DNA from 2 places in the Candidatus Villigracilis sp. genome. Region 2 is predicted to be linked to the other one. Evidence: predicted binding sites of a transcription regulator. Region 2 holds the regulator's gene; the other holds the start of a gene.
What was found. Region 2 encodes HrcA, which represses chaperone genes, less so after heat shock. Its sites were predicted from a motif close to TTTAGCACTCTCNNNNNGAGAGTGCTAAA; they were not measured.
Positions count from the first base shown of each region.

Region 1: groES (co-chaperone GroES) is a predicted target of HrcA. The motif match lies at 12,022-12,050, and genes of this name have one in related genera.

Region 1 covers NZ_JBXMTI010000002.1:610-15,225, reverse strand. Annotated here, with positions in the region: gene infC (translation initiation factor IF-3) at 1-400, shown strand, start outside; gene AC14M5_RS00385 (large ribosomal subunit protein bL35) at 496-729, shown strand; gene rplT (50S ribosomal protein L20) at 824-1,165, shown strand; gene AC14M5_RS00375 (macro domain-containing protein) at 1,225-1,794, shown strand; gene AC14M5_RS00370 (TrmH family RNA methyltransferase) at 1,813-2,679, shown strand; gene AC14M5_RS00365 (DUF711 family protein) at 2,708-3,991, shown strand; gene AC14M5_RS00360 (HXXEE domain-containing protein) at 3,988-4,509, shown strand; gene AC14M5_RS00355 (GNAT family N-acetyltransferase) at 4,522-5,286, opposite strand; gene AC14M5_RS00350 (DUF2087 domain-containing protein) at 5,283-5,840, opposite strand; gene AC14M5_RS00345 (GIY-YIG nuclease family protein) at 5,872-6,246, opposite strand; gene AC14M5_RS00340 (DUF2087 domain-containing protein) at 6,243-6,773, opposite strand; gene AC14M5_RS00335 (branched-chain amino acid transaminase) at 6,996-7,916, shown strand; gene AC14M5_RS00330 (hypothetical protein) at 7,974-8,705, opposite strand; gene AC14M5_RS00325 (peptidylprolyl isomerase) at 8,876-9,817, opposite strand; gene groL (chaperonin GroEL) at 9,947-11,608, opposite strand; gene groES (co-chaperone GroES) at 11,681-11,968, opposite strand; gene AC14M5_RS00310 (tetratricopeptide repeat protein) at 12,178-13,638, opposite strand; gene AC14M5_RS00305 (tetratricopeptide repeat protein) at 13,635-14,616, opposite strand, start outside.
Region 2 covers NZ_JBXMTI010000054.1:9,427-24,042, forward strand. Annotated here, with positions in the region: gene AC14M5_RS08495 (NUDIX domain-containing protein) at 1-42, opposite strand, end outside; gene dnaJ (molecular chaperone DnaJ) at 39-1,160, opposite strand; gene dnaK (molecular chaperone DnaK) at 1,234-3,120, opposite strand; gene grpE (nucleotide exchange factor GrpE) at 3,242-3,793, opposite strand; gene hrcA (heat-inducible transcriptional repressor HrcA) at 3,913-4,956, opposite strand; gene AC14M5_RS08520 (protein kinase domain-containing protein) at 5,075-7,255, opposite strand; gene AC14M5_RS08525 (phosphatase PAP2 family protein) at 7,406-8,386, opposite strand; gene AC14M5_RS08530 (transglutaminase TgpA family protein) at 8,457-10,787, shown strand; gene AC14M5_RS08535 (adenylate/guanylate cyclase domain-containing protein) at 10,878-12,590, shown strand; gene AC14M5_RS08540 (M20/M25/M40 family metallo-hydrolase) at 12,720-13,850, opposite strand; gene AC14M5_RS08545 (carbohydrate kinase family protein) at 13,925-14,616, opposite strand, start outside.

The DNA of each region.
Region 1 (14,616 bases), on a different contig from region 2:
CCGCGTAATGGATTTTGGTAAATTCATTTACGAAAAGGCAAAGAAGGAACGTGAGGCCAAAAAGGCCCAAACCAAGATCGAAATTAAAGAAATCCGCCTGCGTCCTAAAACGAATGAAGCGCATCGCGGCTTCAAAGTAGATGATGCACGCCGCTGGCTCGGACAGGGACACAAAGTACGTGTGACCGTCAAGTTCCGTGGCCGCGAAATGGATTACCCTGAGATCGCGCTTGAAGACTTGAAAGAGATCGCCCAGGAACTTTCTGATGTCGCTACGATCGAAGTCCCGCCGCAAATGGAAGGGCGCACAATGCTCGTAGTACTTGTCCCTGCCAAGGCTGCGGCAAAAAAGAAAGAGAAAACCGAACAGGCTGAGGTCAAGAACGAAGCGGAAGCCTGAGAGTTGTGTAATGCCCCTAAAGATGTTGATCGTCCGCGGGATACTTCGTAAAAAATATCCTGCGGTTAATTTTGTCTGAAAGGAGAAAACCAGCAATGCCTCGCAAAGCAAAAAAGTCTGGAAAATTAAAGCTGAAGACCCATAAAGCGACATCCAAGAGATTTCGCCTGACCGGCTCCGGCATACTTGTGCGAACCAAAGGTGGCAAAAGCCATTTGCGCCGCCGCACTTCCGACCGCACAAAAGCGTTATTGAGCGAAATGGTTCCCGTAAAGGGACGCAAGTACATCAAACGCATCAAGCGCCTTGCTCCAAACATGGAAGGCTAACCTTCCGGTATTTGTCAATTTTTATTTGCGGCTTACGGGTGTGCGCAACTGGTGATAGCTCACCGACGCCCGCGAGTTTGCAGGAGGTAAAGATATGCGCGTAAAAGGAGGCCCGCAAGGGCATCTACGTCACAAGAAAATTTTGAAGATCACGAAGGGCCAGCGCGGCTCGAAGCATCTTTTGTTCAAACGAGCGAACGAAGCCATGCTCAAAAGCCTGTGGTATGCCACCCGTGATCGCCGTGTGCGCAAGCGCGATCTGCGAAAGTTGTGGATCGCCCGCATCAACGCCGCGGCCCGCTTGAACGGCACGACATACAGCAAGCTCGTGTCTGCACTCAAGAAAGCGAATATCGAGCTCAATCGCAAGATGCTGGCCGATATCGCGGTACGAAATCCGCAAGCCTTCGCTGCGGTAGTGGCAAAAACGAAGTAACCCGTAGGGGCACAGCGTCGCTGTGCCCCTACAATTTTTAATGGGGGTAAAATAGAAAAATGAATTCCGCTTTGGTTGAACGAATTTTATCGACAGGTCAAACCCTTCAAATCGTGCAAGGTGATATTACAACTGAAGAAGTGGATGCCATTGTCAACGCGGCGAATGAACAATTGCAGCATGGCGGTGGTGTGGCTTGGGCGATATCAAAACGAGGTGGGGCGACCGTGCAAAAAGAAAGCGATGAATGGATCCGTAAGCATGGCCCTGTCACCCACTCGCATCCTGCGTGGACCTCAGGCGGGCTCCTGCCTGCGAAATACATCATCCATGCGGTGGGCCCTGTCTGGGCAGATGATGGCTCAGATGATGCAAAGCTCGCATCTGCGGTGACAGGTTCCCTGCGTGTGGCAGACGAATTGAAATGCAAGTCAATTTCCATGCCAGCCATTTCAACAGGCATCTTTGGTTTTCCAAAAGATCGCGCGGCAGGGATTATTCTAAAATCCATCAATACCTATTTTGAAGCAAAGAGTGATTCGGTTACAGAACTTGTCCGTATCGTTTTGTTTGACGATCCAACCGTTAAAGTTTTTCTTGATGTTTGGGGTTCTACTACTCGCAATTGATCTATTTCATCCTTTCCCATGATCACATCCAATCAAAACTCAAAGATTAAATCAGTGCGTGCATTGCTTGGGCGTGCAAAGGAACGCCGTGAGGCTGGCGCGTTCGTTGTGGAAGGTGTACGGCTAGTGGAGGAAGCGGCAAATAGAGACTGGAAATTTGAGACTGCACTTTATGACGATTCATTGAATGAGCGGGGAAAGTTGCTGGTTGAAAGCCTGAAATCACGCGGTATCGAAATGGAAGAAGTCTCGCAGAGTGTGATGAAATCCCTGAGCGACACAGAATCTCCGCAGGGAATTCTCGCAGTTCTCCAATTCTCCCAATTACTAATCCCCAATCACCCAGATTTTATCCTCATCCCCGACCAGATCCGTGACCCGGGCAATCTCGGTACATTGCTCCGTTCTGCCACAGCGACAGGGGTGCAGGCTGTCTTAATCCCACCTGAAACGACGGATGCATTTGCACCAAAGGTTCTCCGCTCTGGGATGGGCGCGCATTTCAAATTACCAATTCAATCGATGAGTTGGGATGAGATAAGCCATTTCATAGCTGGAAGTGCGTCGCACCTTACTATACAGGATGATTCAAATCGAGGAGATTCTGCTCATTTAGAGGAAAGAGTCCACCCGTCAGGTGCGACGCACCCTCGCCTGCAGGTTTTCCTGGCGGATATGAATGGTCAATCATGCTGGGACACTGACTTACGCCAGCCTGTTGCATTGATCGTCGGAAGTGAAGCCGAAGGCGCAACCGAGTCCGCGCGGAAGTTGGCAAGTCAGAAGATCAGCATTCCTATGTCAGGGATGATGGAGTCACTGAATGCAGGCGTGGCTGGGTCGGTATTGATGTTTGAAGTGACAAGACAACGTTCTCACGTTTGAACGTTCAAGCGTTTCAACGAGGAAAATAATGAAAATCCGATCAATCACCTATTTCTGCAATCCCAAATTTCCGCTCGAAGAAAAGATCCTGCAAGACGCAGGCGAATTTTTATCCAAGGCGAAAGCGGCGTATGAAGCCGCGGGCTATGAAGTGCAGACGGTGCGCCTGGCGACGATCCCATTTCCAAAATTATTAAGTAGTAACGACTTTAGTCATTCTGGGGCGACTGAAGTCGCCACTACGAAGGCATTGAATGAATTGCCCAAATTTTCAAATCAACTTGCGAAGGCTATTCAGGATGTGGGGATTGCATACGCGTCATTAGGGCCTGCATTGCCTGAGTTTCCACGCAGTTATGAGGTTATTCCTGAGGCGATAGCTGCCAGCGAAAACATCTTTTTCAGCGGCGCTATGACAGGAAATACAGACAGCAAGCTGTCCGAGTCCAGAATTTATATGGCAGCAGTTAAGGCCTGTGTGGAAGTCATCGTCAAATGTGCACCTATTGACCCGAATGGATTTGCAAACTTGAGGTTTGCTGCACTGGCGAACGTCAATGCAGGTGCGCCATTTTTTCCTGCTGCATATCACAACGATGATCAACCCGCATTTGCAATTGCGGTGGAGTCTGCTGATGTGGCGGTGAATGCTTTTGCGGAGCAATCAACTTTGGACGAGGGGCGAAGCGCTCTCATTTCCGAAATAACCAAACATGGTCAGGCTATCTCAGGTGTTGCACAATCTCTAATATCCAATCTCGAATTCCCAAAATTTCTCGGCATTGATTTTTCCCTCGCCCCCTTCCCCGATGATGCGCATTCGCTTGGCAACGCGGTTGAGAAAATGGGCGTGCAAAAAATTGGATTGCATGGCTCGCTTGCGTCTGCCGCGATTCTCACTGAGGCCATCGAACGCGCGGATTTTCCTCACATTGGTTTCAACGGTTTCATGCAGCCCGTGTTGGAAGATACCGTCCTTGCGAAACGCGCGGCGGAGGGAACGCTTACCATAAAAGATGCTCTGCTTTATTCTGCTGTCTGCGGTACGGGGCTGGATACAATTCCGCTGCCAGGCGATTCAACTGCGGATCAAATCACCCCGCTTCTGCTTGACCTGTGTGCTCTTGCGCTTCGATTGGACAAACCGCTCACCGCGCGGCTGATGCCTGTTCCCGGTAAACGGGCTGGTGATTCCACTGAATTCGACTTCGCCTTCTTTGCCAACAGCAAGGTGATGAAGCTGGAAAGCGAAAGTTTATCAGGCGCCCTTTCAGGGGGCGATATCATCCAACTTTCAGCTAGGAAAAAATGATCTTTCTTGATTCCATCCCATTCAACCGACTGCTCTGGTTCGTCCCATTCTTCTTCATGCTTCATAATATAGAAGAAGCCCCGTTCATGGAGAACTGGTCAAAACGATTGCCGCTAAAAGCGCACCCTCTTGTTTCTACAAAACAATTTGTAATTGCGGTGACTCTTCTCACGTTGGGCGGGTTTATTTTGACATTTCTCGGCTTGGAAATTTTGTCGCAGCCAATCGGATATTTGCTCGTTTTGGGAATTCAAATGACACTGACTTTCAATGCTTTCGTGCCGCATTTGTTCTCAACAATCCGCTTCCGTCTTTACAGCCCCGGGGTCGTCTCCGCTTTATTGATCACCCTGCCCTTTTCGTTTTATCTCTTCCGTCGCGCACTGACAGAAAACCTGATCACATGGGTTCAGTTTTGGGTTCTGCTGGGGATCGCCCCTTTTGCCATGGTTTTATTTGCTTTTATATCGTTACAAGCGGGGAAGTTTCTGGAATTGAAGAAGCGGTTATGGAAATAGCTGCTTCTGAGTTTAAAGTTTCAGATAATACGCCTGATACTTTCCGGTTGAAATATACCCCAATTTTTCGGCCAGCCTGCTGGATTCAAGATTCGCCGCATCCCAGTGAGCATCCATATTATTTTCCAGACACCACTTGATCAAATTTGCAGAAAGAGCGGTTGCCATTCCCTGCCGCCGATGGTTTTCCGAAACAAACAGGCTTATTTCAATTCCCTGATTACAGACCAGAGATGAATAGGCTGCTCCGATAATTTCTCCGTTTTTCTCAGCATAATATCCAATGCCGCGTTCCATGAAATCAGATGGGGAATCAAAATCAGCGATATCAATAAAATGATTCTGCCCCCATATCTTTTCCAGTAGGGCAATATCCATTTGCTTAATGTTGTGGGTGGAATTCTGGCAAAATTGTTGCAAATTTTCAAGGGATATATTCTTCGATGAAAAGCTGTAACGGTCAAAAGCAACAAGGCTTTCTCCGTATAATTTCCTGCATTCTTCGACCCATCCAGTGGAAGATGACATAAACAGGTTGTAAGGCTTAATATCCTTCAGCATCACCTGCCCACCTTCTCCAAAAGCGTTTCCAGCAAAATAGAAGAACGGCCCAATCTGTATCTTATAGGCAGACGGGTTTACCGCATCATCTACATAGGCTTTTCCCATCTGGTCCTCAAGCACACATTCGATTGAAATATCCACGCGAGGCACATTTCTGAATGCTTTTGCCAGATTAATGCGATTGGCTTTTGTGAGTGGATATTCTGCGATCATGTTTCTCTCCAGTATTCCCCACCGCCACCTTCGCGTTTCATCAATTTAAATCCCACCAATTCGCGCCGCAGGGATGCAGTGTCTTCGTGATAGCTGCTTAAGATTTCATTGACCTGTTTCTCGCTGTAACGTTTACCGACCTTGAAAGCCCTGGCCACATAGCGTAGTACGGCCTCCAATTTTTTGCGTTGAGCAGGGATGGTTTTCAGACTTCCGTCCTTGCGAACGTAATCCTTGACCACTTTATTGTCATAGGCATCCGCATCCACATCCGCGACAGAGGCGGCGAGATTCTCCTGCGAGAAGATGTTGCGGGATTTGAGTTCCAGCGCTTTTTCATCTAGCTGATAGACGTTGTAATAACTTTCTGTCTTCGCGCTGACCAAACCAACCTGCGACAGTTTTGAAAGATGGTGCGAAACTGTGGATGCCTTGAGATTTAACAGCGCGGCGAGTTCCTCCACACTATAAGGTTGCTGGGCAAGCAAGCCAATGATCTTCAGACGGTTCGCGTCTGAGAGGGCTTTGAAGAAAGTAACAAGTTCGTCGCTCATGCTAATTGACCGTCGTATGAGGTTTTCGGCATCAAGCCTCGCGAATATTTGCGTTGAGGTTGTAACCCCGCTCGTCAAAAGGCTGAAGCGCCTCTAGCCAGATCATCTCCAATAATATCAATTCGTCTTTGAGGTTAAAGTTTGGGTCATCTTTGAACTTCACCTCTTCCAGGATTTCAAAGATAAAATTATCAGGGCCTAATTCATCCCAGTCTTTTTGGAGTGCTTTATTGGTATGGCTTCCGATTTTGAGCATGAACCTGTGACGGTTCAACGGCCCTTCAAGGTTCAGGCTGCTTCCGAGCAGAACCTTGCCATTCACAGTATTTTTTACCTGATAGACACCAGCGGGTTTCACTCTTTCTTTATATTCCCTGTTAATATCTTTTCTTGTTTTTATATTCATTTGACTCTCCAATATCGCGAACCGTCGCTTTCACGGGCTAACGGACCTGCTTCCACCAGGTCGCGGCGCAGACCGGCTGTATCTTCGTTGAAAGGCCGCAAAATCGTATTGATTTCCTTCTCTGTGTAGTTTTTATCAAATTCAAAGAATGGAATTAGATAATCCAGGATCACGCGCAGCTTTGCAGGCTGGAGCGGCACTTGCTTTATGCTGCCGTCCGCATTGAGGTGAGCTTTCAGCACCTTTTTAGATTTCTCATCCAAATGTTCCGCGGGAACATAAGACGGGCGCACCTCTGCCAGTTTTTCTTTTGCAAGCACCGCAAGTTTGTCATTGTTGAGGGTGTATACGCCATCTGTCTTGGTTACAGCGCCTACAAACTCCAGGAATCCCAGATGGGTCAGCGAGTCTTTTACCGAGAGCTTGAGGCGCTCGGCGATCTCCTTGCGGGTGGCGGATTCCTGTGAGAGCAGGCCGATGATCCGCAGACGGTCTGGGTTGGACATGGCTTTTACAAAATCAAGCATTTCGTTCACTTTTCACTTCCGTAAATCTAATTCGATGAGTATCGAATTAGATTTTAGGCAGGAATCGGATTCTTGTCAAGGCGGGAATGGGCAGGCGCAGGCAAATGTCGTAGATGAAGAATCAGGCATGGGCGGAGAATGAGGCGAAGCGTCGGAATGGTGACGGGGTTGTATACGTTATAATTCCAATCCGATCAATTCAATTTAATTTTGGAGGTGTCAGTGGACCTTACGAAGCACGCTTTCTTTGAGGGAAAAATAATTCCCTTGAGCGAGGCAAAGATCAATATCGCCACGCATGGCTTTTTATATGGAACCGCCGTTTTCGGTGGGATGCGGGCTTACTGGAACGAAGAGAAGAAACGTCTCTTCGTTTTTCGTCCCTATGACCATTTCCGCCGCTTGCTAAATTCGGGGAAAATGATGGCGATGAACATTCAGTTTGATGAAGAAAGTCTGACGGAACTCACACTGGATGTTTTGCGGACGGACAAGTGGCAAGAGGATGTGTACCTGCGCCCCACTATTTACAAATCAGACCTGGGTATCGGCGTGAAGCTGCATGACTTGAAAGATGAATTTTGTTTGTTCGTGATGAAATTCGAGAAATACGTTAAGAATGACACGAATGCGCATGTGACTTTTTCCTCGTGGCGACGCATCGACGATAACGTTATCCCCGCGCGAGGCAAGGTGGCTGGCGCATATGCAAACTCGGCGCTGATCAAAACGGATGCAAACCGTGCTGGCTTTGACGAAGCCATTGTGTTGGACCAAAATGGTCATGTCTCTGAAGGTTCCGCGATGAATATCTTCATGGTGCGTGATGGTGTGTTGATCACACCGCCCGTCACAGATAATATTCTTGAAGGCATCACCCGCCGCTCGATCATTGAATTGGCGCGCAACGAGCTTGGCGTCCAAGTCGTTGAACGTTCGATTGACCGCACAGAGGTTTTTATCGCGGAAGAAATGTTCATGACGGGTACCGCCGCACAGGTTGTTGCAGTGACGAAGATTGATCACCGCCCCGTTGGTGTGGGGATGATGGGCCCGGTCACCAGCAAATTACGATCACTTTTCGATGATGTAGTCCGTGCAAAACATCCACAATATCATAATTGGAATCTGGAAGTGAAGTAAAAATCAAAAAAGTCCGTCACTGGCAAAGTGGCGGACTTTTTGGTTATAGTATGCAATTTACGGGTTTTTCTTAAATCTCACCAGCACCAGATTTTTGGAACAATCATTGAAGGTATCGATGTATACATTATCTGAGAGCGGCAAGCCAGCCTGGTCTAATATCTGGATGTACAACAGCCCCTCGGATGAGATTGGCACAGTCCCCAGGAAAAATTCATAGCCTGATTTCCCATAAGCCGGGGCAATGCTACTGACAGTTAATTCATTCTTGGATTTGCCATTATAAAAACCTACGAGACGGATCGTGATCCTGAGCATATCTGCATTATTGGCATCCACAATCGTGCCGCCCACACCCTGCCAGTTGCATCCGAGTTCAGGGTGGATGATCGTGCTGTCAATATAAGTAACAGTAGCAGAGAAGGGTGCCTTGGGCGTCTTGGTCGGTGACGGGGTAATGGACGGCGTCACCAATGAGATAAGAGTTGGAGATGCCTCCAAAGTGATAGTTGGCAGCAGAGTGGGTGTCTCAGTCACATTGGAGGGAGTAGGCGTCCACGTTGGCTCCAATTGAATGGGGGTGATCGTAGGTGTGGGAGGCAAGTTAAGATTGGATGGAACAGGTGGGAAAGGATTAAGAGCGGAGTTGGGCATCATAAAGATCGTAACAAAGTACAGGCCGATACAAGCCGCAGCGATCAGCGTGACGATACTTAACATATCCCACAACTCAAGGCGCGAGCTTTGTTTTTTTGGTGCAGGGGAACCTTCGTAGTTGTAATTGCTCATTATGCTGCTCCGAAATTAATTCTTATATTCTCTACCGTACATGAAATTATTTTTACCGCTAAGAGCGCAAAGAACGCAAAGATTTTAAGGTTGTCTTAGCGCACTTAGCGAGCTTTGCGGTGTAAATGTACGGTAGCAAATTCTTATACAAAGATCAGGGCTTCCACTCATTATGGAGCCAATACAATATCGCTATTTGCACGTTGTTCTGCAAGCCAATTCTTTAGGGCCAGTTCCTGCATGGTAAATAAAGCATCCGGGGTTAATGGATGTACGCCGCGTTCAAGTGCTTTAAAGATATGAAAGCCTGCATCGGTTGAAATGATCTCACTATACTCGCCTGCCTGCAAAGCAAAAACCGCCTCATCCGCGCCCACATCCAGCAGATAGCCGCGCGGCAGCCAGCCTAATTCTCCAAGCGTGACCGGGTCATACAATGCCGCAAGTTCATCAAAATCTGTACCGGCATTTAACTGCTCTAAAGCGGCCTGCGCATTGGCTTCATTATAGGTCAAAATCTGGCGCACATGGATTTGCTCCATGGCTGTTGGAACATCCGCAATGATTTTGTCACGCATCCATGCGGATTCAATCGAACGTTTCAATGCGACTCGAAAGGATACATCGTCATATCCGTGAGTAGACTGCCATTGGGCAACCGCATCTGCACCGCCAAGCGCCTCAATCCTGGACTGGAGGTCTGATTCTGTCAAATTGAAATTCGCTTCTCTGGCAGCTTGTGACAATAAAAACTGCGCGATCATGTCCTCCAGGACAACCTTATTCGCGTCCGCATCAGAGACAGTGTTACCACGTTCAGTTTGTGCAGCTTTATAGCGCGCAAGTTCAGCCTGGAACTCTGCGGAGGTGATGTACTCCCCATTGACAGTCGCTACCGAGGGCGGAGGAGTGGCAGTAGGAGGCTCGGGCGTAAAAGTCGGCAGTTCGGGAGTGGGCGTGCTCGAGTTTAAGAAGGAAGCGCAGGAGCTTAATCCCAAAACAAAAAACAGAATCAAAGCCAGACTTCGGAAGTCTTTTTTGATTCGTTTTGATCGGAGAATCTTGCCAGAGACTTCCGAAGTCTTATTGATGAAACGGGGTTGTGAAAACATTTGCAGAATTATACCCGCGAGCGGGCATTACATAAATTAAAAACACAGGGACACAGCGTCGCTGTGTCCCTGCAAATTTGTTTACAAAACCCTCTCCCAGCGAAGCTTGGGAGAGGGTAGGGTGAGGGCTTAGTAATCCATACCGCCCATGCCGCCAGGAGGCATGGCAGGAGCCTTGTCTTTCTCGGGCATGTCGGTGATGAGCACATCAGTGGTGAGGATCATCGCGGCGATGGAGGCGGCGTTTTCGAGAGCGCCACGAACCACCTTCACGGGGTCGATTACACCAGCTTTGATCATGTCGGTGTATTCGCCGGTGAGCACGTTGAAGCCGATGTTTGTATTCTTCTTCTCAGCAGCGGTGCGGCGGACGGTGTCGATAATGACAGAGCCATCCTGACCAGCGTTGGAAGCCAGCTTGCGAATAGGAGCTTCGAGCGCCTTCTTGACGATGTTGATGCCGACTTTGATCTCTTCGTTCTCGTCTTCAGCATGTTGCTTGGCGAGCTTATCGAGTTTGGCAGCCGCATTGATGAGGGAAATTTCACCACCAGGGACGATACCTTCCTCAACTGCGGCGCGGGCGGCAGAGAGAGCGTCTTCCACGCGGTGTTTCTTTTCCTTCATTTCAGTTTCGGTTGCTGCGCCCACGCGGATAATGGCAACACCGCCACTGAGCTTGGCGAGACGTTCCTGAAGTTTCTCCTTGTCGTAATCGCTGGTGCTCTTGTCGATCTCGATGCGGATTTCCTTGATGCGGCCTTCGATATCGCCTTTCTTGCCTTTGCCGCCAATGATGGTGGTGTTCTCTTTGTCGGAGACGACCTTCTCGGCGCGGCCAAGGTCCTGCACAGTGGCAGATTCAAGCTTGCGGCCGGTCTCTTCGGAGATAACTTGTCCACCGGTCAGCACTGCAATATCCTGCAACATAGCCTTGCGGCGGTCACCAAAGCCAGGGGCCTTGATGGCAAGCACGTTCAACATGCCGCGGATCTTGTTCAAAATGAGGGTGGCGAGGGCTTCACCGTCTACATCTTCAGAGATGATGACAAGTTCGCGCTTACCAAGCTGAACAAGTTTTTCGAGCAGAGGAACGATATCCTGTGCAGCAGAGATTTTCTTATCGTAGATCAGAACATAAGCATCGCTGATCTGGGCTTCCATCTGTTCGGCGTTGGTGATGAAATAAGGGGAGAGATAACCACGGTCGAATTGCATACCTTCGACGAATTCAGTTTCGAACTGCATCGTCTTGGATTCTTCAACAGTGATAACGCCGTCTTTACCAACCTTGTCCATCACGTCTGCGATCAATTCACCAACTTCCACATCTGCGGCAGAGTTGGTAGCCACAGAAGCAATTTCTTCGCGGGTATCGATCTTAACGGAATTCTTCTTGAGTTCAGCAACAATAGTCTCGGTGGCGAGCTCGATGCCTTTCTTGAGCAGCATCGGGTTATAGCCAGCTTCGAGAGCCTTGAGGCCTTCGTTCACGATGGCGTGAGCCAAAACGGTGGAGGTGGTTGTGCCGTCACCGGCGATGTCATTGGTCTTCTGGGCAGCTTCCTTCAAAAGCTGAGCGCCCATGTTCTCGAACGGATCGTCAAGTTCAATTTCCTTGGCAACGGAAACGCCATCGTGCGTGATGCTTGGAGAACCGAATTTGCGGTCAATTGCCACGTTGCGGCCTTTAGGGCCAAGAGTTGCAGAAACAGCTTCTGCAACGACATTCATGCCGATCTTAAGTTTGCGGCGTGCGTCTTCTGAAAATACAAGTTGTTTAGCGGCCATAATTCACTTCCTTTTTTATTTTATAGCTTGGGCGCCGTCTCGGCGCCGAGGACGGCGCCAGGAGCGACATAATTAGCCAACGATACCGAGAAGATCGCTCTCGCGCATGATAAGCAATTTCTTGCCTTCAATCTTCACTTCGGTGCCAGAGTACTTGGCGAAGAGGATCACATCGCCAACTTTCACATCCATGGCGATGCGCTCGCCCTTGTCATTACGGTCACCGGGGCCGGCAGCCAATACTTTGCCTTGCTGCGGTTTTTCCTTTGCAGTTTCAGGAAGGACGATACCGCCAGCGGTCACTTCTTCCTGCTCGATGGGTTCGACCAGCACGCGGCCACCCAAAGGTTTAAATGAGATTTTTGCCATTTCTTGCCTCCGTAAGAGTTTTGGAATTTTTGTATAAGCACACAATTAGCACTCACAGCTATCGAGTGCTAATTTCAATATTACCCATTTAAATTGGTCAAGTCAAGGGGATTGTATAAATTCTTACAAAACTCTGACGCACACCCGCCTCGGACTTAACTGTCAGTTGGTTCGGTTCGAGGGAATTTTTCCTGCCGACATCATGGTGTCGGGGTTGGCGTTATATCCATCAGCTCAGGTGTGGCTGTGGCAGGGATAATGAAGCCAGTGTCGTCCCCTGCATCAAAAGCGCAGATGGTACGCACCACTACAATATCGGCAGCGATGTTCGGGTCGTTATCATATTCCGAGGCTTCGATGATTTCCGCAACAGCCAGTGCTTCATCACAATAACTTTTCTTTGGTGTACTCAACGCCGCCAACTCAGATGCATACACATCGTAATAGTAGACTGTGCTGGCATCAAGCTCCAACCCCTCCACAACTGCTGGAGTGTCATTTGGTCCGCAGCCACCACGTCCCTCGCAAGAGGCATCTTCATCACAACCGCGCACTGCACATGCCAACGCAAGAATACCGGTCTCATAATTGCGGTTCTTGTGATACAGCACACCCAACTCACCGTAAAAAACTGCATTATCAGGCTGAAATTCAAGTGTCTTCTGCACGTTGCGAATGGCAATAAAGAACTCACCCATCTGGGAATAGGTTCTCGCAATGGAGAGATAGGGTACAGGGTCTTGCACACCCAACTGTTCGTTGATACGGGCAGTCTGCGCAAAATATTCAAGTGACTTTTCGTAAAGCTGGCGTTGAATATCCTCGTTGGGGCTTTCAAAGGCAAGGCGGCGATATCCCGCTCCCGCCCGCAGATATAAAAACGTCAGGTTTGGAGTGATGGCAATGGCGCGGTCATAAGCTTCGATGGCAAGTGAATATTCACCCAGCGATTCAAGTACATAGGCATGGACGCGATGCACATCCATCAGTGAAGAGTCGCGTTCCAGGGCCTGTTCAATATACTGCTGGGCTTGTGTCCATTTTTGTTGATCCACCAGCACCTCAGCATAAAAGGAAAGCGCAAGCGCACTGGAATTGTCCAATTGCAAAGCGCGCACCGCCTCCTGCTCAGATTTTGTCAGAAGGGCTTGTCTTTCACGATCATCCGCAATATATGATGCCTTCCAATTCAACGAAAAGGCATGCACGGCATGAGCATAGCTGTCATCAGGGTTAACTTCTACAGCCTTTTCAGCGGACTCTATCGATTCGTCCAAACGGGCAAGGATATCCTCCCGTCTAACCAGAAGCGCAGTGGAATAGGTTTGGATGCGAGATAAATCCGCCCACACTTCCACATTGTTCGGGTCCACCTTGGTGGCCTCACGATAGGCCGTAATGGCACCAGGGCTTACCTTGCCGTCCGTGCTTGTAGAATCTTCCAGCTTGCCGGCTGTAAATAATGCATCCCCTTCAATGGCATAAGATTGTGCAAAACGAGTGGGAGTTGGGGTTGGTAGAAACAGCGGCTTGACATCCCCCTGCCGTACAGCGCGGATCAGCCAAATTCCTCCAAGGATCAGGATGACCCAGAAAAACATGCGATAGACATTAGATTCATCGCGGCGTCGAAAGATATTGCGTTTTTGGTAAATGTTCATGGTGTGGGCGTAGGCTCAGCCGTCGAGACTGAATCAGGCTCAGGCGAAGCAGGGAGCGGAGTCACCGAGAGGTTTTCCTGGCAGCGGCTGTTAATCGCGTTGGCATTCTCCACTGCCAGCTCATCCGATGGGACGCGCGAAATGATCAGTTGTGAAATCTTCAAAGCTTCGCCACATTGATTCAGGCGCGCAAGTGCGAGACCATACGTAAAATAATATTCTGCAATACGAGGGTTCGGAGTAAGATCAATTGCATTAAGTTGAACGCCATCTTCCGTAAACCCGCCGTTGACGACATATTTAAATTGCTCAACCGCTTCGGGCCAGTATGAGTTGCGATAGTACATCACGCCCAGGTTGCCGCGCAGGTTTGAATCCGCAGGGCTATCCGCCACAGCCGATTCAGCGTACTGCATGGCTTTGCCGTATTCACCAATGGTGGCGTAGGTGCGGGACATATAAAGATCGGGCAGGGGATTTTCAGGGTTAAGGGCGTTCGCTCGCGTGAAGGATTCCACGGCTTTATCATAAATTCCGAGAACGCGGTAATTACTGCCAATGAAAAGATGCAAATCTGCGATATTGGGATTAATCGCAATGGCGGCTTCATATTCGCGAATGGCTTCTTCGTAATTTGCTGTAGCTTCGAGCACGATACCGCGTGCACGATGGGTTTCCAAAGTATCCGGGGCAAGTGCAATAGCCACCTTGGACTCCTCAATGGCTTTCTCCACGCTTTCAAAGGAACCAACGTCGTTATAAAAAGAGTCCACGAGGATCTCGACATAATACGCGTGAGCCAGCGCATTATTGGGGTCCAATTCCAAGGCTCGTCCTATATCATCCTCAGCCTCAACGTACTGGCCTTGAAAACCAAGCGCCCAGGCACGCACAGCAAAGGCCATGGAATTGGTTGGGTTAAGCAGCAGCGCATCTTCCGCGCTGGTCTGCGCTTCCTCATACTGACCTGCAAATACA
Region 2 (14,616 bases):
CCGCCAATTACTAATCTCCAATTCTCCAATCTCTTCTCTCATCCCCCCAACGCCTCATTCAGCCAATCCAAAAATCCCTTTTCCTGCGGCTTGACCGTGGAGCCCAAGCTCTCAGCCAGTTTCTCAAACAAGTCGCGCTGTTCCTTTGTCAGCTTGGCAGGAATCGCCACGTTGACAATCACCAACTGATTACCGCGGTCTTTGCGGCGTAGATACGGTACACCTTTGCCTTTCATCGTAAAGACTTTGCCAGGCTGTGTACCTGCAGGGATTTTTAACTTTTCATCACCATCCAGGGTCGGCACTTCAACTTCCGCGCCAAGTACAGCCTGCGCCACGTTGATATCAAGATTCAGCAAAACATCATTCTCGCGGCGTTTGAAGAATTGATGCGGCTTTACATCCAGCACCAAAAACAAACTTCCGCTCGGGCCGCCAAAGACGCCAGGGCTGCCTTCCCCATTCAAACGGATCTGTGTGCCCACATCCACGCCAGCAGGAATCTGCACTTTCTTCTTGATCTTCTTGCGTTCCAATCCATTGCCATGGCAGGTCTTGCACGGAGAGGTAATCGTCTCGCCGCGGCCATTACAGGTTGGACAGGTCGCCGTCTGTACCATCTGGCCCAAAAAGGTTTGACGTACCTGACGCACTTCACCCTGCCCATTACAAGTGGAACACTTCACTGGCGATGTGCCAGGCTCCGCGCCATTGCCGTTACAACGTGAGCAAACATCGTCACGTGAGAACTCGATCTCTTTATCCACGCCAAAGACAGCTTCCTCAAAAGTTAAGTTAACCTGCATTTGCAAGTCACGCCCACGCCGTGGAGATTTGCGCGAGCGGCGGGCAGAAGAGAATCCAAACCCGCCAAGGATCTCTTCAAATAGATCGCCAAAGTCCGTAGTGTAGTCATGTTGGAATCCGCCCATGCCGCCAAGACCTTCTTTGCCAAAGCGGTCATAACGCGCGCGCTTATCAGGGTCCGAAAGCACGCCATACGCCTCATTGATTTCCTTGAACTTCTCTTCGGCGTGCTCTTCCTTGCTCACATCAGGATGATACTGACGCGCAAGTTTACGAAACGAAGCTTTGATCTCGTTATCGCTCGCATTCCGTCCCAAACCCAGTATTTCGTAATAATCTCGGTTGCTCATAATTATGTTACAAGTTCAAGGTTGCAGGTTGAAAGTTTTCAACCTGCAACCTTCAAACCTTGAACCTTCAACTCGTTTATTCCTTCACTTCACCTTCAACCACATCTGGCCCAGCATCATTGGATGGAGTGCCTTCCGCTTCGCCCTCAGCCGTGGCCGGTCCCTGCTCATAGACCGATGCGCCAATCTTTTGAATGGCGAGCCCCAATGCTTCCGTGGCAGCTTTGATCTTGTCTATATCCTCGCCCTGCGCCGCAGACTTGGTCTCTGCAACCTTGGCTTCGATGTCACTACGAACTTCCGCAGGGACCTTATCACCGAATTCGCGCAAAGCCTTTTCAGCCGCATAGGCTGTGTTATCAGCATTGTTGCGCGCTTCGATCATTTCCTTGCGCTTGCGATCTTCATCGGCATGGGCTTCAGCATCCTTGCGCATCTTCTCAACTTCATTCTCGCTCAAACCAGAGGAAGCTGTGATCGTAATATGCTGTGAACGTCCCGTTGCCTTATCCTTCGCGCTGACTTTTAAAATGCCGTTCGCATCCACATCGAAGGTTACTTCAATTTGCGGCACGCCGCGCTGCGCAGGTGGAATGCCATCCAAAATGAATTTACCCAACGATTTATTATCATTCGCCATTGGGCGTTCGCCCTGCAACACATGGATTTCAACTTGTGTCTGGTTATCACCAGCCGTTGAAAATACCTGTGAGCGGCGAGTAGGAATAGTCGTATTACGTTCAATTTGAGCAGTGGCTACACCGCCCAAAGTTTCAATTGCCAATGTGAGCGGAGTCACATCCAGCAGAAGAATATCTTTCACTTCCCCACCGAGCACACCTGCTTGAATCGCAGCACCAATCGCAACGACTTCATCAGGGTTCACACCTTTGTGAGGATCCTTGCCAAAGAAGGCGCGCACGCGGTCTTGAATGGCGGGCATACGAGTCATACCGCCTACCAGAACGATCTCGCTGATCTCACCTGCATTCATTCCAGCGTCAGACAAAGCTTGTTTGACGGGAGCAATTGTTCGGTCGACAAGATCGGCTGTAATTTGTTCCAACTTGGCGCGGGTCATGGTCATCACCAAATGCTTTGGCCCGTTTGCATCCGCGGTCAGGTATGGCAGGTTGATCTCGGTTTGCATCGTGGTGGAAAGTTCGATCTTCGCTTTTTCGGCGGCCTCTTTCAAGCGCTGCAAAGCCTGTCGATCATTATGCAGATCAATGCCATTATCTTTCTTAAAAGTTTCGATCAGGTAGTCCATGATGCGAAGGTCGAAATCGTCACCGCCGAGGAAGGTATCACCGCTCGTGGCGCGGACTTGGAACACGCCATCGCCCACATCCAAAATGGACACATCGAAAGTACCGCCGCCAAGATCGTACACAACGATGACTTCGTTTTTCTTTTTATCGAGCCCATACGCAAGCGATGAAGCAGTTGGCTCATTGATAATGCGAAGAACTTCGAGGCCAGCGATCTTGCCAGCATCTTTTGTGGCATTGCGTTGCGCATCATTGAAATACGCAGGGACAGTAATCACAGCCTGCGTGATCGTTTCACCAAGATATGCCTCAGCATCTGCCTTGATCTTGGCCAGGATCATCGCGGAAATCTCGGGCGCTGAATATTCCTTTTCACCTAACTTCACGCGCACATCACCGTTATCCGCAGCATTCACGGCATACGGCACGCGTTTGCGGGTGCGCTCCACTTCGGGGTCATCGGCCTTGCGCCCCATAAAACGTTTCACTGAAAAAATCGTATTCTGTGGATTCGTGATCGCCTGATTACGCGCCACACGTCCCACCAAACGCTCGTTATTTTTGTTTATCGCCACCACCGAAGGGACAAGTCTTTCGCCTTCCGCTGATGGAATCACAATCGGTTCACCGCCGCTCATCACCGCCGCGACAGAGTTTGTCGTACCTAAATCTATTCCTATAATCTTCGCCATGATTGCTCCTCAATGTTTTATGTCATTGCGAGGAGGGCTTCAGCCCGACGAAGCAATCTCCTCATAATTGGGGATTGCTTCGGGCGAACGAACACCGCCCTCGCAATGACATGACGTCAATTTATTGTGCCACCCTCACCAGGGCAGGTCGTATCACACGCTCACCTAACATATAACCATTCTGTACCACATCGATCACGTGGCCGCTTTCGTAGCCATCGACAGGTTCGTGTGAGATCGCTTCATGAAATTTCGGGTCGAAAGCCGCACCTTTGGCTTCGATGCGTTTTACGCCTTCGCTCTCCAACATGTTTTGCAGTTTGCGCGCGATCAACTCGATGCCATTGGCCCAGGCATTATCTTCAGGGCGGTTCTGCAAAGCGCGTTCCAGGTCATCCAATGCAGGCAGCACCTTCTTGATGATGTCACCCTTCATGCTCGCATAAATCGACTCATTGTCACGCTCGATACGCTTCTTATAATTTTGGAATTCCGCCTGAGACCGCACCCATCCATCCTTATATTCGGATGCTTTCGCCTCGGCCTCGTCAAGCTGACGCTTCAACGCCTCAGACTCATCCGATACCTGCTCAACCACTTCAGGCGACTCTGTCTCTGCGGGTTGATTCTCTTTTACTTCTTCATCGTGTTTATGTTTCTTTTTATTAGTCATACTCTCACTCTCGTTTTTTATGTCATTGCGAGGAGGGTGCTCTTCCCGACGAAGCAATCCCATGATGCATGGGGATTGCTTCGGGCAAAAAGCGCCCTCGCAACGACATGTTGATTTTTTTATTCATTCGAAATCGTATCATTCACCCAATCGCTTAATAAACCAGCGACGTATCTAACGGTTGGAATCGTCCGCGCATAAGACATTCGCATTGGGCCCAACACACCCAGCGTGCCCGTCGCCATACCAGGGACTCCATATCTTGCGATTACCATCGAACATTGACGGAGTTCCTCCCATTCGCCTTCGCCGCCGATCAATACTTGAAGTCCACCGATATTGCTGTTCGTGGTGGTGCGCGCCAGCAAATCTTGTAATGTAGAGCGTTCTTCAAAAAGCTTCAGCGTTTTACGTCCCTCATCCGAGCCTGAAAATTCAGGTTCGCTTAACACGTTGGTTAATCCGTCCGTGTAAATTTCACCAGAAATGCTGGTGGCTGCGCGGCGCATATCCTGCAGAATGAGGAGGAGGATATCCTGGTCAAGTGCATCGGGACGAGTTGGCAGATTGGCAATTCCGTCCACGGCCAGACCAGCTAACAGGGCGTTAAGGCGCGAGGCTGTTTGGCTGAGTCGCTCCTGAGGGACGGGTTCGGCCAGCGTCAAAATTTGCTGGGAGACTTCTCCACTAGCCATCACCAAAACCATTAAGACCTGCCTCCCCTGCGTCGAGATCAATTCCACATGTTTATATTTCGACTGTTCCACATGTGGAGCCGTAACCACCGAAACACCCTGCGATTGACTCGCAAGGATGGAAGCCGCGAGGGTCATCCATTGATCCATATCCGGGCGGGACTGGTGAAATTGATGCGAGATAGTGTGCTGCACTGTCTCTGGTAATTCTGCTTTATTCATCATCTCGCTGACGAAATAGCGATAGCCTTCTTCACTTGGCACGCGGCCAGCTGAGGTGTGAGGCTGGCGTAAATATCCCATATCAGTGAGCGCGGCCATTTCGTTGCGAATGGTAGCCGTGGAAAGGCCCAGCTGATAATGCTCCGCCAGCCGCTTCGAGCCAACAGGCTGAGCGGAATCAATGTAATCACGTATGATAAGAAGAAGCAGGGTCTTCTGGCGTTCGGTAAGATTGGTCATATTCATAATTTAGCACTCCCGAAACGAGAGTGCTATTCTTAGCAGAATAATGATAACAGTGCAAAAAAGGGAAGTCAATAAGAGGAGTGTAAGAAAACCTCCCGTGTAAGCGGGAGGTTTGGTTTTATGGGTTTGGAATTGCGGGTCTCCAGGCCGGGTGGAAGTCGTCGCCTTGGTCTGTGGTGAGCCGTACACGGTCTCCGCCTGCAAGCGTCATGAAGAAAATGTCGAGGTTATCTGATTCTCCAATACCTTCATACACAAGGTAAAAGCCATCTGGTGAGTAATCTACATTTTCGATGGTAACGAGGCTTAGCTGTAAACGCGTTCCCTGCTCGGTAGTGCGGTCAAAGGCAGGGATGCTCACCAGATAAGGATTGCAAAAATGAGTGACGCAACGTTGGTTAAATAAGATCAATTCACCATTTGGAGACCATGCCGGTAAATAATCTGAAAGAGCGAGGCCGCTGCGCACGATCTGTACTGGTTCGGTTCCATTTGCATTCATGATCCAAACCTGATACACGCCAAACCTTTTGACGGTGTAAACAATCTGGGAACCGTCATGCGACCACGCCGGTTGACGTGATTCAACCTTCGCGGCACCTTTAGTGATTTGCGTGACCGATGAAAGATCATCCACATTGACGGAGAAGATTTCCATCTGCCCGGTACGAAGTGAAGTAAAGAGTATAGATTTCCCATCCGGTGACCAGGCCGGGTCAAAGTTTCCGCCAGGGGAAGGGTCTATAGCTGTCAGCCCAGTGCCATCCGCATTGATGATATACAAGCTGGCGTTATAGTAAATTTCATCCAGACCTTTGCAAGGAGAGATGAAGACCAATCTCATCCCATCCGGTGACCAGGATGGCTGACATGCGCCGTTTGGCATATCCGTTACTTGAACAGCGTTTTCGCCGGCAACATCAGCAATGTAGATTTGGGGCAGTCCTGTTCGGTTGGACGCATACACGATCTGCCCTGAACCACCACCGATTGGAGTAGCAATAACCTGGCTGGGGCCTACTGTATCAATAACGGCAGGAATAGTTGTATTGGTTGGAGCAGTAGTAGCTGTTGGAGGTCCGACGGTGGCACTCTGAGTAAATGTCGGAAGAGAAGTTTGAGTTGATAAAGGCAATGGCGTGATGGATGGCGTTGTGGTATTGGTCGTTACAAGGAATGGGATCATGCCTTGTACATTTGCCGGCAAAATCCCCGGTGCGATAAATGGAACGCTGATCGCAAGTAATACCACCAGTATCAAAAGAAAACGCACCCACCCAAGACGTCGTTTTCGTTCGCGTTCCTTCTGCCTTTTAAGAGGGGAAACAAAGGGTTGATCTTCCCCTTTGGTGGGAGGAGGCGGAAGCGGCCCCCTTGGGGTGCGAGGCGATTTCTCCTCTTTTGGTGCTGCCTCTTCCATTTCTTTTTGTGTGAAGTTCTCAGGAGGAGGCGGGACAACTGTATAACTCCCCGTTACCTGCTGGGTTTTGGATTTTGCACCAAGCAGGGCTTTTTTGAATTCATCGGCAGTTTGAAAACGATCACTTGGATCAACCGCCATAGCCTTTTCAATTGCGGCAGACAAACGGCGGGATATTTTTGCATTCCGTTTTCGGAGCGGAGTTAATTGGGCATTATCCATTGCGCGGGCGAGGCCGTCTTCAGGGATAACACCAGTCAGAGCGGCGTATAAAGTGGCGCCCAGGGAATAAATATCGGTACGCGGATCAGTGCGCGCAGTTCCATATTGTTCCGGTGGAGAGTAACCGGGCGTCATTGCACGCGCGCCTGTTGTGGTAGCCTGACTCGCACTTTGATAAACCTTTGCCAGGCCAAAATCCACCAAAAAGATATGGCCATCCGGGGTAATCTTTACATTACCGGGTTTGATATCGCGATGCAAAATGGGAGGCTTGCGCGTGTGTAAATAAGCCAGCGCATCACAGATGGCCGCGCCGATATGCACAGCATCGTCCTCGGTAAGCATGCCCAGGCGTTCCATACGAAAACGCAGGTCTTCCCCTTCGATAAAGTCCATAACCAGGTATTGTCCCTGATCGCCCAACACAATATGATCGGATACACGCGGCAAGTTCGGGTGCCGGAGGTTCGCCAGGATCACCGCTTCGAGGCGGAATTGGCGCGCATATTCATCGGTTGTAAAAAGGTTTTCCTTGAGGGCAATTGCAACACCAAGGTTTTCATCTACGGCACGATAAACTGACCCCATGCCGCCCTGGCCGAGAATTTCAACAATACGGTATCGGTTGTGAAGTAGGGTATCTTTTTCCAGCGTCATCTGATCTGAAGACCTTAAGTATATTATTCTTCCTGCACCCTGCAAACCAAAAAACATGAACGCAATAATGCGTTCTCATAATAACATGCTGTATGGTTTCTCGTGGCGCTTAATGAATGAGTTGGTATTATATCAGATTGATTCAATGCCCTAACGATTCTTAACTAACTTGAAATGTAGGAAAACCCAGGGCGCGCCGCCCATCACCCACCAACCCACCAGCACGTAACGAAGATAACGCAAAGAGTAAACAAGGACTCCATCTCCGCGCGGGAAAATTTCTCCCAGCCCCATCCAAAGGATGAGGACGCCGATGAGGCCGATGACGTAACGAAGAGCGCGCATCCATACCGGCCCTGTTACCTGATACCCTCCAATGGAATTGATCCACGTGAGGCCCAATGCAAACCCAAAGACCGTCCCTGCCAGGGTGAAGATTCCGTTCGGGTCAACAGGAACAGGCGCCTCGTTCCCGCCGCGAAGCGCATTTTCCATCCATGCAACGGGAAGTTGATAATCACTCCTCAGCGAAACGAAAATCCATCCTACTATTATGAAAGCGATTGAAACAATAAATCCAACCATGATCTGCTGACCGAATGATTTGTTGCCAAGCCATGCAGCCACGGGATCCCAAAAACGAATGAAGGCCCACAGGATCACTGCGCCGATCAACCAGCCAACTATTACATCATGTGGGAAGTGAGAGCCGAGATAAAGCCGTGAAAAGCCGATCAAAAAAATAAGTACGCTCGCAATAATCCACACCCAAATCTGGCGGCGAGCTGCAGCGATGATTCCCCAAACCGTCATAGCATGTTGCGCATGTCCCGAGGGAATGCCGAATGAAGTTTCCGCCCACAGCCCGCGGACGTGTGAACTCACCCAATACGGACGTGGTGCTGCAAAAATCAATTTACCTATGTAGTTGAACATATTGCTGGTGACAAGAATAAAACCCACGCGTAATCCCAGAGCGGAATCAATGCTCCAGTAAATTAGGGGCAGGACAAGGAAAAAGAAATCTTCCGTCCCCAAATAGCTAAAGAATCGCATGGGGAGGATCATCCAATCACCGAGGCTTTGAAGAGCGATCACAAAGGCAATTCCACTGTCAATAAGGGTCTGCATACAGTCCTCCAGTAGGGTTTTTGGCTTATCTCAATTGACGAACACGCTCCCTTCATTGTACACTCAACGGATGCAAAAATCTCCTACGCGCTGGTGGGACCTTCCCTCCGCGATCTTCTTATTTCTTGCGATCCTGTTCGCAGGTTGGCGCCTGCAATCCACAAGCTGGACGGACGGGCTTGAGCACGTTCGCAACGTGGCCCTGCTGGGATTAATCATCGGGCTGGCGCTGGGGCAAAGCATTTATCAAAGGCGAGCGGTGGTGCTTTTATCCATAGGGTATATGCTGGTCGTTTTCTGCTGGCAATGGCTGGGCTTTATGGAATTTACAGAAGAAGAAACTTATTTAGGTGATAAGCTTTTGTTGATGGTCGGCAGATTATTACTGGGGCTGAGTGAATTCGCTTCAAACAGGCCGGTCAAGGATCCATTGTTTTTTGTGGCGCTGTTATGCATTCCATATTGGTTTATCGGCCTGTTCAGTGGGTATCAATTAACACGCTATGCAAATGGACTCGCGGCTGTATTGCCGAGCGGCATAATGATGTTCATCATTTTCCTGAACCATTACACCGCCAAAGATTACAGTTGGCTGTTCGGCGCTTATTTATTTATTGCCCTGCTCCTGCTGGGTCGTCAGAAATATCTGGCTGACCGAAAAAAATGGAGGGAACAACGCGTACAGATTTCCGTGGAAAGCAGTATGGATTTCAACAACACCATTATGATCAGCGCCGCAGTTTTGATCTTCCTGGTATGGGTGATCCCAAGTACGCTTCCCAATAATGCACAGGCAAGGAAAGCCTGGCAAAGAATTACCAAGCCCTGGTTTTCAGAGGATGAACGCCTCGAAAATATGTTTGCCTCAGTAAAAAAGGATAACCTGCCGGCCAGCGACTACTATCGCAATGAATTGCCGCTCGGCACGCGGATCTCACAAAGTGAGTCTGTGGCTTTTCTTGTGTATACGCCAACGGCTGCGCAGGAATTCCCACGTCTGTACTGGCGCGGACGGGTCTACGATATCTTTGAAGAGGACCGCTGGCTGACATCCGAAGTGGAAGGCAAAAAATACGAGCCACAAGACGGTGATTTAGAGATACCGGATACAGCCAACCGCAAAAACATAAATTTCACATATAACGTCTATATTAAAGGACAATCCATCCTTTACACTGCGGCGCAACCCGTTTGGGTAAGCCACCCTGCGAATATTGTCCATACCAAAATCCCTGTTGAAGAGGGAGAAGAAGAGATGATGGATATTGTGACCTTGCAGGCCTCGCCATTTCTTGAAGCTGGAGAGACGTATCACTCGAATGCACTACTTGCCAACCCAACCATCCCTGAGTTGCAGGAAGCGGGTGAAGAGTACCCAGAGTGGGTTATAGATAAGTATCTGCAACTACCCGAAGATTTCTCCCCTCGCATTGAAGCTCTTGCATTAGAAATTACCATTGCCCAGAAGAATCCGTACGATAAAGCTGCCGCGATCACAAATTATCTACGCTCAGAGATCGAATACATGCCTACCGTCTCCTTCCCAGAAGATACTGTTGACAGACTGGAATATTTTTTATTTGAGGGGAAACAAGGCTTTTGTAATTATTCCGCCAGCGCAGAGGTGTTAATGCTTCGTGCGGTGGGCATACCCGCGCGATTGGCAGTTGGCTTTGCACAAGGGGAACCAAACTTACAAAACACCTTTTACACCGTGCGTGAACGTGACGCACATGCCTGGCCCGAAGTATATTTCCCTGGGTATGGATGGATTGAATTTGAGCCGACTGGCAACCAGGAACCCGTCGAACGTCCGCTGGAACACGAGGAAGGGCCAGATCTCGCTTTGAACCCATCCATCAACCCGGCGAATCCAGAAGAGTTGGCACAGGAGGAGCCAGAAACACCCATCCTTTTGGATAGACCTGAGGAAATTATTTCCCGCACACAAATCTTCCAGATCGCTATTATTGCAGGCGGATTTATCCTGGCCTTCATCGCTGTCTTGTTGAAGCGACGCTTCGCGCCAAATATACAAACCTCCGTCATCCTCAAAAACATGGTCGAGCGCAATGGCTGGGAAACCCCAGCCTGGTTAAACAAATGGATACGCTGGACGACACTCACCCCCATCGAAAAATATTTTCACAGCATCAATACCAGCCTGCAATGGATGGGAAAGCCGCAACCGATCCACATCACAGCTGCGGAACGAGCCGAGGTTCTGAAACCGCTCATCGCGCCTGCTATGTCATTCATCGAAGTCTTGCTGCACGAACATCAATCCGCCTTGTTCAGCCCGCATGGAGGGAATGTTCAGATCGCGCGCCGTGCAGCCTGGAATATTATCTATCAAACCCTAAGGGCGCGTATTAAAATCTTCATCTTAGGATACAATTAGAGTCTAGCCGAATCAAGCAACGCAAGCCTGAGTCTGCGTTATATTGTGGAATAGAGACCACATTCCGAAAACACTCAACCGGTATCCTTTATGAATTCTGAAAAAACTCGTCCCACAACCGTACATGACCAACTGCTGACTCTCAGTGCCCAGGCGGCAAGGATCCGCTCTGAACTCGAAGCCAGCAAACTAAAACTCCCCAAAAATACTTCTGAAGATCTGCACCATCTCGAGATAACCCTGGAGCAGATTGGCGAAAAGATCGAAGTTTTTCAAAGGGAACACAGCAACATGCTGGCGCTGGCCGACGTGGGACAGGTGATCAATTCATCGCTTGAACTTGATGAAGCGCTGCGCATCGTGATGGACAACATCGTGCGCCTGACAAAAGCTGAGCGCGGCTTCCTCATGTTGAAGGATGAAAAAGGCGAAATGGCCATTCGCATGGGGCGCAACTGGGAAATGGAATCGATCAATATCTCGGAAATGAATGTCAGCCGCACCGTGGTGCAGCGCGTGATCGATACAGGTGAAGCCATTGTCACCACCAATGCCCAGGAAGACCAGCGCTTTTTGGGACAGGAAAGTATCGTTGCTTTCAACCTGCGTTCCATTTTATGTGTACCCCTCAAAGTAAAACACGAACTGATCGGCGTCATCTATGCCGATAACCGCATCCGCGCGGGCATCTTCGCTGAAAGTGAAAGAGACCTTCTAGCCGCTTTTGCAAACCAAGCCGCAGTGGCTATTGAAAACGCGCGCCTGTTCTCCTCACTCAAACACACCCTCGAAGAAGTGACCGCCCTCAAAAATCTGATGGATAACGTTTTCGCATCCATCGCCAGCGGCGTGATTACTGCGGATGTAAAGAATCTTGTCACGCTGGCAAATAAAGCCGCTGAAAATATCCTCGGCGCCACAGTGGACAATATCATCGGTCATCATCTTAACGAGGCGCTTGCTTCTGTTTCAATTGAGCTTGAGCCGCATCTGATGGAAGTGCGCGATACCGATAAGGCCATTATTGACCTTGAGATCAGCCATCTCCTTCCCTCACGCGGCCTCGTCGACTGGCGCTTGAATCTCTCGCCTCTTAAAGATGCGGGTCAAAAAACTCAAGGCGTGGCAATCGTCCTCGACGACCTCACAGAACGAAAGAAGTTGGAAGCGCAGCGTCGCCTCTTTGAACGCATGGTCTCCCCTGCTGTCATTGAGCAGTTGGACCCAAACAGTTTACAACTCGGCGGCAAACGTGTGGACATCACCGTCTTGTTCGCGGATATCCGCGGCTTTACGACCTATAGTGAAAAATTGGCCCCGGAAAAATTGGTTAGCATCCTAAATCGTTATCTGGCCGCGATGGCCGAAGCCGTCCTGATGCAGGAAGGCACCATCGATAAATTCATGGGCGACTCGATCATGGCATGGTTCAATGCTCCCGTTCCACAACCAGACCACACCTTGCGGGCTGTAAAAACCGCGCTCGCCATCCGCGAGTCGGTTGAGAATTTATATAAGGAAATGCCCGAAGATACACATCTCGCTTTTGGAGTGGGCATTCATTATGGCGACGCAGTGCTCGGTTTGATCGGCACCGAAAAAAGATTGGAATATACCGCCATCAGTGACAGCGTCAACACTGCCAAACGCATTCAGGAAAATTCAGCCAAGAATCAAATCCTCATCAGCAAAGATGCATACGAACGAGTCAAGAAACAAGTGGAAGCCAAGCCTCACGCCGAAATGACAGTGAAAGGCAAGGCGAATCCGCTGGAGGTGTTTGAGGTTGAAGGGTTGAAGTAGAAGGCAAGTAAAAAAAGTGACGAGTAAAAAGTAATAAGTAAAAAGGCTTCCGAAGAGATAATAACTTCGGAAGCCTTTTTGTTTGCGATATTACAATTACAAAACTATTCTCTATTTACTGGGAACTAATTATCGATTACTGATTACTGCATCTCCCACCAATTCCACAAACTTCACCACGCTATTCATTCCCTTTTCCACTGGACTCACATCAATAAATTCATTCGTTGTATGTGCGCCGCCGCCTGTGGTAATTCCCATCACCACGGCAGGGATATTCTGGCTTAATGGAATATTCGCATCGGTTGATCCAGCAGTCAGTACCGCGTCCAGGCCCTGTTCACGGACACAATCCACTGCAAGCCGCACAAGCTCATGATCAGGTGGAATTTCTCCAGCAGGTCTCTCACCAATGACTTCCGCCATGATCTTCACACCATCGCGGCTGGCATGAATGATCAACTCTTCCACTTGATGAACAAGCTTCGCGAGTGTATGCGGGTCTTCCGAGCGTAAATCCAATTCACATTTTGCCTCGGCTGCCAGCACATTGATGCCCGTGCCTCCGCCAATCGTACCAACATTCATCGTGGTGCGTGGTTCACGCGGCAAGCGGATGGCGGTCAATTGCGTAACCAATGAAGCCAGTTCATGCACCGCTGAAGGCTGACCATAATCAGACCATGAATGTCCGCCCGCAGTTTTGGCAATAATACGATACCGCTTCACCCCAATCGCGCGATGATAGACGTGCCCAAGCGCAAGCCCCTCAAGCACAAGATAACCAAGCACATTGTCACCGAAATTTTCTACGACGCCGCGCATTCCACACAGATCGCCAAGTCCCTCTTCACCTACGTTCGCCACCAACCAGAGGTCGTGTTTCAGTTCAATTTTTCTTTCACGCAAAGACCATAGGATGCCGAACAATGCTGCGACACCGAGGGAATTATCCCCAATGCCCGGCCCGGCGATGCGATCCGCTTCTTTCTGGCGCAGCCCCCTGTGGGTAATCTGCAAACTGATGCTCGCTGGGAACACCGTATCCAAATGGGCAGATACGACTAACGCTTTGGTCTTTTTCCCTTTCCCCGGCAAGCGCGCGAAAACATTTCCCAGAGAATCCATTGACACATCTTTAAGTTTTTCTTTTATAAAAAGTTCGCGCACAAATTCACCGCGTGGCCCTTCTGCAAAGGTTGGTGCAGGAATCTGTTGGATTTGAATTGCGAGATTAATGATATGGTTTGTGATAGTCATATTATTCAATCCATGATGCGCGTGATGCGTAATTCGTAAAGGCCTTTACGAATTACGCATCACGCATTACGCACTTAAATCTCTCTTGCCATTTCTTTGAGTGAATGCAAACGTGCCTCGGCTAGCCCAGGCAAAACATCCAGCGGATAGAAGGGGCCGCTGCCCTCTATTTTTAGTGAAGCGGAAACACTTCCATGCAAGGCTGCCATGAGCGGGTCGTTTGTCTTCTGAAAGCCTGCGAGGTAGCCGCCGCAGAATGCATCACCTGCGCCGGTTGGGTCTGCCAGCCGCGAGGAGTAGGCAGGAATCTCATAGCGGTGCTTACCGGCTGCATCATATAGGAGTTGTCCATGCGAGCCACGTTTGATGACAATGATTTGCGGCCCATACTCACTGACCTTGCGTGCCATCTCCCAGATGTCGTTGGTCTCACCCCAGAAGAGGGAACGCATTTCATCTTCTGAGGGATGAAAGACCGTAACGCCTTGCAGAACCAAACGCAGGTCACGCCAAAAGCTGGTAGTCATATAGCCCGGAGCAGGGTCCAGACTGATGGTCTGATCTGAACCGCCTTTGAAGAGGCCAACCATCTGGCTTTGGCTGACAAAGTCAAAGGGGCAGATATGTACGTAGCGGACATCCCGAAATTCTTTTGGCACATCCAACGCAGAGGGAGAGGCGATATCCGGTGCGCGCAAATCTTTGTTTGAGTCATCTGCGGGTTGATAGCCCAGTAATACTTTTGGAAAGGTAAGTTGGCGGCGCG